One region of the Mesorhizobium sp. M0768 genome, then DNA from elsewhere that is predicted to be linked to it. Evidence: predicted binding sites of a transcription regulator. Region 1 holds the regulator's gene; the other holds the start of a gene.
The links. The regulator PhoB, encoded in region 1, activates phosphate uptake and scavenging genes when phosphate is short. The targets are predictions, from matches to a motif close to TGTCATNNANCTGTCAT.
Positions count from the first base shown of each region.

Region 2: NKI08_RS10800 (esterase-like activity of phytase family protein) is a predicted target of PhoB. The motif match lies at 2,991-3,007, and genes of this name have one in related genera.

Region 1 covers NZ_JAMYPD010000004.1:230,570-234,993, forward strand. The annotation lists gene xylF (D-xylose ABC transporter substrate-binding protein) at 1-540, opposite strand, end outside; gene NKI08_RS07745 (ROK family protein) at 826-2,070, shown strand; gene phoB (phosphate regulon transcriptional regulator PhoB) at 2,080-2,769, opposite strand; gene phoU (phosphate signaling complex protein PhoU) at 2,786-3,493, opposite strand; gene pstB (phosphate ABC transporter ATP-binding protein PstB) at 3,526-4,329, opposite strand; gene pstA (phosphate ABC transporter permease PstA) at 4,326-4,424, opposite strand, start outside.
Region 2 covers NZ_JAMYPD010000006.1:134,567-138,990, reverse strand. The annotation lists gene NKI08_RS10810 (MATE family efflux transporter) at 1-286, opposite strand, end outside; gene NKI08_RS10805 (L,D-transpeptidase) at 479-1,264, shown strand; gene NKI08_RS10800 (esterase-like activity of phytase family protein) at 1,411-2,889, opposite strand; gene NKI08_RS10795 (TIM barrel protein) at 3,138-4,127, shown strand; gene NKI08_RS10790 (sugar ABC transporter substrate-binding protein) at 4,169-4,424, shown strand, end outside.

The DNA.
Region 1 (4,424 bases):
CTTGCCGCTGTCTATTGCCGCCTTCAGCACCTCCATCGAACCGGCAAACAGGAAATCGGCATTCGGATCGGAACCCGAACCCTTGATGAAGACGTAGTTGCCTTCCGGCTTCACCTTGAAGACTTCCCGGGCCTGCATGCGGCCGACTTCCTTGTTGTCGAAGGTCAGGTAAAAGACGTCCTTGTTCTCGATCAGCCGGTCGTAGCCGACAACCGGAATACCTTCGTCCAGCGCCTTTTGCACGGCCGGCCCGATGGCCGAGGCGTCCTGCGCCAGGATGATCAGTGCGTTGGCGCCCTGCGAGATCAGGCTCTCGACGTCGGTGAGCTGCTTGCCGGGGTTGGACTGTGCGTCGGCGGAAATATACTTGTCGCCTGCGGCCTCGATGGCCGCCTTCATTGCGGCCTCGTCGGTCTTCCAGCGCTCTTCCTGGAAGTTCGACCAGGAAACGCCGATGACCTTGTCTTTAGCCTGCGCCACCGACGCCAGCGCCAGCGTCATGGCGACACCCGCCAGAATGGCGGTCGTGAATTTCTTCATCATATCCTCCCTGCGCCGCGTACGGCGTGACCAATTGGCTCAAAGACCAGCTTAGAAGCTCTAATTTTTTCGAGCCTCGAAAAAATACTGGTCCGATCTCCGGCTGCTGTCAACATCGATTCTGATGGATTTTGATGACTCTGCGAGTTTTTTCGAGCGTCGGAATAAACGATGACAGCGCCACCTGCATCTGACACTATTTGCCTCATCCGACACTATTTGTCGGACATTACCGACGGCTTCCGGTTCATGAGCGGCCGCGGCAACCGGGAGGAAAGCAAAACAATGTCGGTCGGAATCCGCCATGACGATTTGCGCCGGCGCAACCGGGCGATGGTGATCTCGGCGGTGCGCCGGGCCGGCCAGCCATCGCGTACTGAGATCGCAGCTACCACCGGCCTCAGTCATTCGACCATATCGGCGATTTCTTCCGACCTGATACGGGAAGGCATCCTCGCCGAGAGCAAGCCAAGTGAGCCCGTTTCGTTGAAACGCGGTCGTCCGCAAGTCGGCCTCGCCCTCAACCCGGAAGCGGCGGCGGTGCTGACCGTGGTGTTGTCGCTGAATTTCCTTTCGGCCGCCATTATCGACTACACGGGACAGGTGGTCGCCGAGGAACAGCGCCGGCTGGACACGCTGACTATGCCGCGCGACGAGCTGATCCGTGAATGCATGGCCATCGTCCGGCGCCGGCTGCAGGATCCAGATCTTGACGTCCGCAGTGTCGCCCGCATCGCCCTGGCGATTCAGGGCATTACCGACTCCCCTGCACGCGCCATGCTGTGGTCGCCGATCACGCCGCAGACCGACATCGCCTTTGCCGACATGCTGGAGGACGAATTCGGCATCCCGGCAACGGTGGAGAACGACTGCAACATGATGGCGGTGGCTTTGCGCTGGCGCAATCCGGATCGCTATCGCGATGACTTCATCGCCATCCTGCTTTCGCATGGCATCGGCATGGGGCTGGTGCTGAAGGGCGAACTGTTCACCGGGACGCATTCCTCGGGCGGCGAATTTGGCCACATGATCCATCGTCCGGGCGGCGCGCTCTGCCGTTGCGGGCGGCGCGGCTGCATCGAGGCGTATGCCGGCAACTACGCCATCTGGCGCAACGCCAGGCAGATGAGCGAAGACAGCGAACCGGTCGCCGACGTCAGCGACGCCGACATGCGCGCACTGGCGGCCCGGGCGCGCGAGAAAGATGGGCCGGAACGCGAGGCCTACCGCAAGGCCGGCGAAGCGCTGGGTTTCGGTCTCGGCTCGCTGTTCGCGCTGATCGATCCGGCACCGGTCGCGATGGTCGGCGCCAGTGCCGCCGCCTTCGATCTGATCGAGCCGGCCTTGCGGAAGGCAATCGCCCAGACCGCCGGCGGCCAGCATTCAGGCTCGATCTCCTTCGATACAGAGCCGAACGAATTGCCTCTGATCCGCGAAGGCTGCGCGATGCGGGCGTTAAGCTTCGTCGACCAGGAGATTTTCGCGCCGGGCGCGCAAATGAGGCCCAGCGTCAGAAAGAACGTAGCCTGACCAGGCGGGTCAATCTTCCCTGATCGCATAGCCGGCGCCGCGGATGGTGCGGATGACATCCGGCATCCGGCCGTTGTTGACGGCTTTGCGCAGCCGCCCGACATGCACGTCGACGGTGCGTTCGTCGATGTAGATTGTCTCCCCCCAGACATTATCGAGTAACTGGCTGCGCGAGAAGACACGGCCCGGATGCCGCATCATGAACTCGAGCAGCCGGAATTCGGTCGGCCCGAGCCTGATTTCGCTCTTCTTGCGATAGACCCTGTGCGATTCGCGATCGAGCACGATGTCGCCGACCTTCAGCACGCTGGACAGCACTTCCGGCTTGGCGCGCCGCAGCAGCGCCTTGACCCTGGCCATGAATTCCGGTGTCGAAAACGGCTTGACCAGATAGTCGTCGGCGCCGGTCGAAAGACCGCGCACCCGGTCGCTCTCCTCGCCGCGCGCGGTCAGCATGATGATCGGCAGCCGCTCGGTTTCGGGGCGCACCCGCAACCGACGACAGAGCTCGATGCCGGAAACCGCTGGTATCATCCAGTCGAGCACCAAAAGGTCGGGCACATTCTCCTGCAAACGGATCTCGGCTTCGTCGCCGCGTGTCACCACCTCGACCTGGTAGCCTTCGGATTCGAGATTGTAGCGGAGCAGCACACCCAACGGCTCCTCGTCCTCCACCACCATTATGCGTGGTGCGATCATCGGCTGGGCACCCCCATCATGTCACCGGTGCGGACATTGTCGTTTCGTCCTGCTTCGGACGATTGACCGGCAATTGCTCGCCGGTCAGCACATAATACGCATTTTCGGCGATGTTGGTGACATGGTCGCCGATCCGCTCCAGATTCTTGGCGCAGAACAGCAGGTGCGTGCAAGCGGTGATGTTGCGCGGATCTTCCATCATGTAGGTCAACAGCTCGCGGAACACGGACGTGTATTTAACGTCGATGCGCTCGTCGGCGGCACGAAGCTTGGCCAACGCGGCCGCATCGCCTGCAGCATATTCCTCGATGACACCCTGCACCTGGATGAGAACCAGCTGCGCCATCGCGTCGATGGAATGCGACAGGTCCCGCGGCGTGGCGCTGAGGCCGACCGCACTCACGCGCTTGGCGATATTCTTGGCAAGGTCGCCGATGCGTTCGAGGTCGCCCGCCATGCGGATCGCTCCGACCACATGGCGAAGATCGTGGGCCATCGGCTGGCGTTTGGCGATCAGGGTGATGGCGCGGTCGTCCAGTTCGCGTTGACGCGCATCCATGATGGCGTCGTCGGAAACGACGCGTTGCGCCAGCACGTTGTCGGAATTCAACAGCGCCTTGGTCGCCCCGCCGACCATCGAACCGGCGAGGTCGGCCATGTCGCGGATCAGCTTGCTGATCTGCTCGAGATCCTCGTCGAAAGAAGCGACTGTGTGTTCGCCCATGGTCCTGTCCTCATATGCATGATCGGAACGGCTCAGCCGAAGCGGCCAGTGATGTAGTCCTGCGTGCGCTTCTCGCGGGGCGACGTGAAGATCTTCTCGGTCCGGTCGAACTCGACCAGTTCACCCAGATACATGAAGGCCGTCTGGCGCGACACGCGCGCCGCCTGCTGCATGTTGTGGGTGACGATGACGATCGTGTAGTCGGCTTGCAATTCGTCGATCAGTTCCTCGATCTTGGCAGTCGACAGCGGGTCGAGGGCCGAAGCCGGTTCGTCGAGCAGAATGACTTCCGGCTTCACGGCCACGGTGCGGGCGATACAGAGCCGCTGCTGCTGGCCGCCGGATAGGCTCAAGCCGCTGGCGTTGAGCTTGTCCTTGACCTCGCTCCACAGCGCGGCGCGCTTCAACGCCTGTTCGACGCGGCCGTCCATCTCGGACTTGCCGAGGTTCTCGTAGAGCCTGACGCCGAAGGCGATGTTCTCGTAGATCGACATCGGGAACGGCGTCGGCTTCTGGAACACCATGCCGATCTTGGTCCTGAGGAGGTTGAGATCCTGCGACCGGTCGAGAATGTTCTTGCCGTCGAGCAGCACCTGGCCCTCGGCCGTCTGTTTTGGGTAGAGCTCATAGATGCGGTTGAATACACGCAGCAGCGTCGATTTCCCGCAGCCCGAAGGGCCGATGAAGGCCGTGACACTGCGCTCAGGCAGCGACAGGCTGATGTCCTTCAGCGCCTTGCTCTGGCCGTAGTAGAAGTTGAGATTCTTGACCTCGATCTTCGTCTTCTCGGCGACCGTTTCGGCCATCGTCATGTCTGGGGACAACATCTGTGTCATCTGTCCTCTCTGCGTCCGGTAAGGCTGCGGGCGAGGATGCTCAAGCCCAGAACCGTCAGGGTGATTATGAGTGCGCCGGTCCACGCCAGTTGCTG
Region 2 (4,424 bases), on a different contig from region 1:
CGGGCAGGTCACGAGCGCCGACGGATTGTGCGACCAGGATGGTCGCCGCCATGCCGATGCCGAAGACGGTGCCGAGGATGAGAAACAGCACGAGGTTGGCATTGGACGTGGCGGTCAGCGCCGCTTCACCGAGGAAACGGCCGACCCACACGGCATTTATCGAGCCGTTGAGCGACTGCAGCACATTGGAGCCGAGCACCGGCAGGGCAAACAGCAACAGGGTGCGCGGGATAGGCCCACTGGTGAGGTCGCCGGTCTGCCGGCGCGGGGGCATGTTGTCGTCCATGGCAGGCAACTCGGCGAAGGCTTGTCTTGAGTCCGCAATGATTGCCGATTTAACGGGAGAGGTCGATGCGGCGCTGTAAATTCCGCCTGGCGTGCCTTGATCTAAGCATTTCTCAACCTTCCGGAATCGTATATTGATCCCGCACGCGTGGGGCCGCATTTTCCTGGATCTCATGGGTAGGCCGGGGGGCTCATGTCCGATATTCCGTTGTTTTTTGAGCGCCTGAACCGGCGCGCCTTTCTTGGTGCATCCGCTCTGGGCGCGGCCTCCGTGGCTCTTTCGTCGTGCACTACGACGGATGTGGCGGCGCCGGTGCCCGCGGCACCAAGCGATCCGGCTTTCGGCGATGCCGCAAGCATGTATGCCGCGCGCATCGACGAGGGCTATCAACTGCCGGCAATCCCGGTAGCCAAGGTCGATCCGAAATTCGTGCGTCAAATCGTGGCCGACCCGACTGGAGAAAAACCCGGCACGATCGTCGTCGATACTTCCGAGCACTTCCTCTATCTGGTGCGCGACGGCGGCAAGGCAATTCGCTATGGCGTCAGCCTCGGCAAGGCCGGTTTCGGATGGACCGGCAGCGCCGTGGTTCAGGCGAGGAAGAAGTGGCCGGTCTGGACGCCGCCGCCGGAAATGATCCAACGCCGGCCGGAACTGGCGAAATACAAGGACGGCATGCCGCCCGGCCCGCAGAGCCCGCTTGGTGCCCGCGCGCTGTATCTCTTCCGTGACGGCAAGGACACGATGTATAGGCTGCACGGCACGCCGGAGTGGGATTCCATTGGGAAGAACGCTTCCTCCGGCTGTGTGCGCTTCATGAATCAGGACATTATCGACCTCTACAGCCGCGTCGACGGCGTCGCGCCGGTCTTCGTGCGCCCGAACCTGTCGGCCGCCGGGAAGATCGCCGCCGTGTCGAACAGGACGGCCGAGCCGATCGATGCCGGCGTGCCAAAGGACGCGGAGATGTTGAGGTAAGTGCCTTCGACTGGATCGTCAGTCGCAGGTTTTTGCAACGCACCAGGACACCGTCCTTGCGCGGGCGAGCCGCAACTGAAGGTACAACCGCTCAATCGCGCCAGCTCAGGCGGACGCGTTCGGCGCGTCCGCCTGTATGGGTGCCGCTACTTCTTGGCGAGGCCTGGGAGCGTGACCTGATAGACCAGGAACATGGTGTCGACATCGGCGCCATCCTCGGCCTTGTAGGCCGCGCCGACCTGGAAGCCGTCCTGCGTGAGGAAATCATTGTCATTGGCGACGAACAGGAAATAGTCGTCGGGCAGCTTTGGATCGAGGACGCTCACCACCGACATCGCCTCCCATTTCTCCGAAAGGTTGTTGCGGTCGTTGGGCGCGCCATTGTGCAGCCCGAAGCGGCCGAGCTCGGTCTTGTCGTTGATGTCGATGAGCGGCGTCAGCTTGGCCGGCGTCACCGATGGATCGAGCTCACCCTTGGGCGCCAGCGGCTTGTCCTTGTCGAATTCTGTGCCGGCGACATCGGTTGCCGCAGACACATCGACGACGCTGATCTCGCGGTGGAGCGAGGTGTCGCCCTTCAGCCCCCGGCCATTGCCGCTGTCGCGCGCCAGCATCAGGAAGGTCTTGTCCGACAGCGCCACGATTTCGCTCTGCGCGGCGATCTTGGTTTTGCCCTTGGCATCGGTGAACACCGGCAGCGGCACGACATATTCATGCGCGAGCTTGAGCTGGCCGGGATCCGAGGCATCGTAGACCAGCGCGCGCGTGTTCTGACGCGTCGAGGCGGAATCGCCGCCATCCTGCCTTGGGGCCGACTGCAGCACGGCAATCAGGAACTTCCCGTCCGGCGTCAGCGCCATGCCTTCGAGGCCCTGGTTGTTCTGACGGCCGGTTTCGGGATCCTTCGGATCCGGGTCTGCCGCGCCAAGTCCCGGATTGTTGGAAGCAAAGTTTGGCGTCCCGTGACGCATCGGGACAAGCGCCGCCGGCGGCTGCGTTGCCGACATCAGACGCCCATCGGCGGAGAAGCGGTAGATGTTCGGACCGTATTCGTCCGAGATGAACAGCGTGCCGTCGGGCAGCCGCGCGATCGCTTCGTTATCGAGCGCGAGCTTGCCGTTGGCTTCGGGCAGGATCGGCATGTCGTCGGTCGCGGCACGCACGCCGTTGAGCGGATCGAGGCCGGTTGCGTCGGTACCCTTGTCGTCGGTCAAAAGCATGGTGTCGGCAAGCGTCGCGGTGAGGCCCGATTGTTCCTGGCCGGTGGCCGGTGCCGCACCCGGCGCGATCGGCGCGAACTCGAGGGCGATCGTGTTGAGGCGCGGACGGTAATCGGTGGTGCCGACGACATTGTAGCCGCGATCCGGCAGCAGCCACAGCGAGCCCTTATAGCCATCGGCGCCACGCGTCCAGCCGGCAGCGTCGATCGACATACCCGAGCCCGAGCCAAACGTCTCGCCGAACTTGTCCTTCTGGCTGGCCGGGATGCGGCCGACACCGACCAGGCCCTTGTTGACGAAGCTGACGCCGCCGACGGTCGCGGCGTTTTCAGCCAAGGCCGGGGTCAAGGCGGTGAACATCGCCAGCGCGACGGCGAGGGACGCGGTTCGGTGCAGGTTTTTCATGGATATCCTCTTTTGAGACAAAGCTGCCGGGATCTGAAAAAGCGCCGCGTGGCATCGAGGATGCCGCGAAAGCCTTCGGAGAAGCGATCTAGGACGCGAACATGATACTTGCGTGACAGTGCCGCGCTTGCTTGTCCCCCATGGTCGCAACTGACCTGGGTATGGCGAATTCGTCGTCGCCGAGCGAGCAATTAACGACTTTACAAATAGTCGTTATAATGTAAAGTTATGACAATGAAAGGTCCCCGATGACTGCCTATCGTTTCGCCACCCGCCTCAATTCCTTTGCCTCGCGGCCACAGTCCGAGTGGCCCGATCTTGTCGGCAAACCGTCCATGCTGCAAATGGCGGCACGTTCGGCGAAGGTTGCGGAGTTGACCGATCTCGACCTCAACTACCCCGACCATGTCGATGAAAAGCCTGCGGAAATAGCGCGCAAACTCGGCGATATCGGGCTTTCCATCAATGGTTTCGCCATGCGCTACTATTCCAATCCGGCTTTCAAGCTCGGCGCCTTCACCAACCCGGATCCTGCCATTCGCCGCGAAGCCATCGACCTGACCAAGGCCGGCATCGACGCCACCCGCGAGGCGGGCGCCAGCCTGATGACCTTGTGGCTCGGGCAGGATGGCTTCGACTATGCCTTCCAGGTGGACTACGCAGCGCTCTGGCAACACGAAATCGATGGCATTCGTGAAGTTGCGGCGCATGATCCGGGCTGCCAAATCAGCCTTGAATACAAACCCAACGAGCCGCGCTCCTACAGCCTGATGCCAGATGCGGCGACTACATTGCTGGCGATCCGCGAGATCGGCCTGCCAAATCTCGGCGTGACGCTCGATTTCGCCCATGTGCTCTATGCCGACGAGCAGCCGGCCTTTGCCGCAGCACTCGTGGCGCGACACAGCAAGCTGCTCGGCGTGCATCTCAACGACGGCTACGCCAAGCGCGACGACGGCCTGATGGTCGGGGCCGTGCATACGCTGCAGACGATCGAGCTGCTCAGGCAGATCCGTCGAGACGGCTATGCCGGCGCCATCTACTTCGACACGTTCCCCGACATGACCGGGCTCGACCCGGTCCACGAATGCGAAGTCAACATCGCGACTGTCAAGCGCATGCTGCGCTTGGTCGATCGGCTGGAAAAGGACAATCGGCTGTCCACTGCCGTCGACCGTCAGGACGCGGTCGCCTCGCAGGCCATCATCCAGGAAGCCATGCTCGGGCCGGACAGCTGAGGCCGGCGGCATAGACCGTTTTTCAACAAGGGAGGAAGATCATGAAATTTCTACTTGCCACCGCTGCCGCTGCCCTGATGGCGCTGTCCATCGGCTCGGCTTTTTCCGCGGACCTCGCGCCGCTCAATTCCGACACCGAGAAGGATCGCATCGACTGGTCGCAGCTCGAGGCCAGGTTCGGTGCGTTCCCCAAGCTGCCCGAGGGTACCAAGGCGGGTGCGGTCTCCAAGACGCTGACCAATGAATACTGGCGCTCGCTGGGAGAGGGCTACAAGTCGTTCGGCGACCGCACCGGCG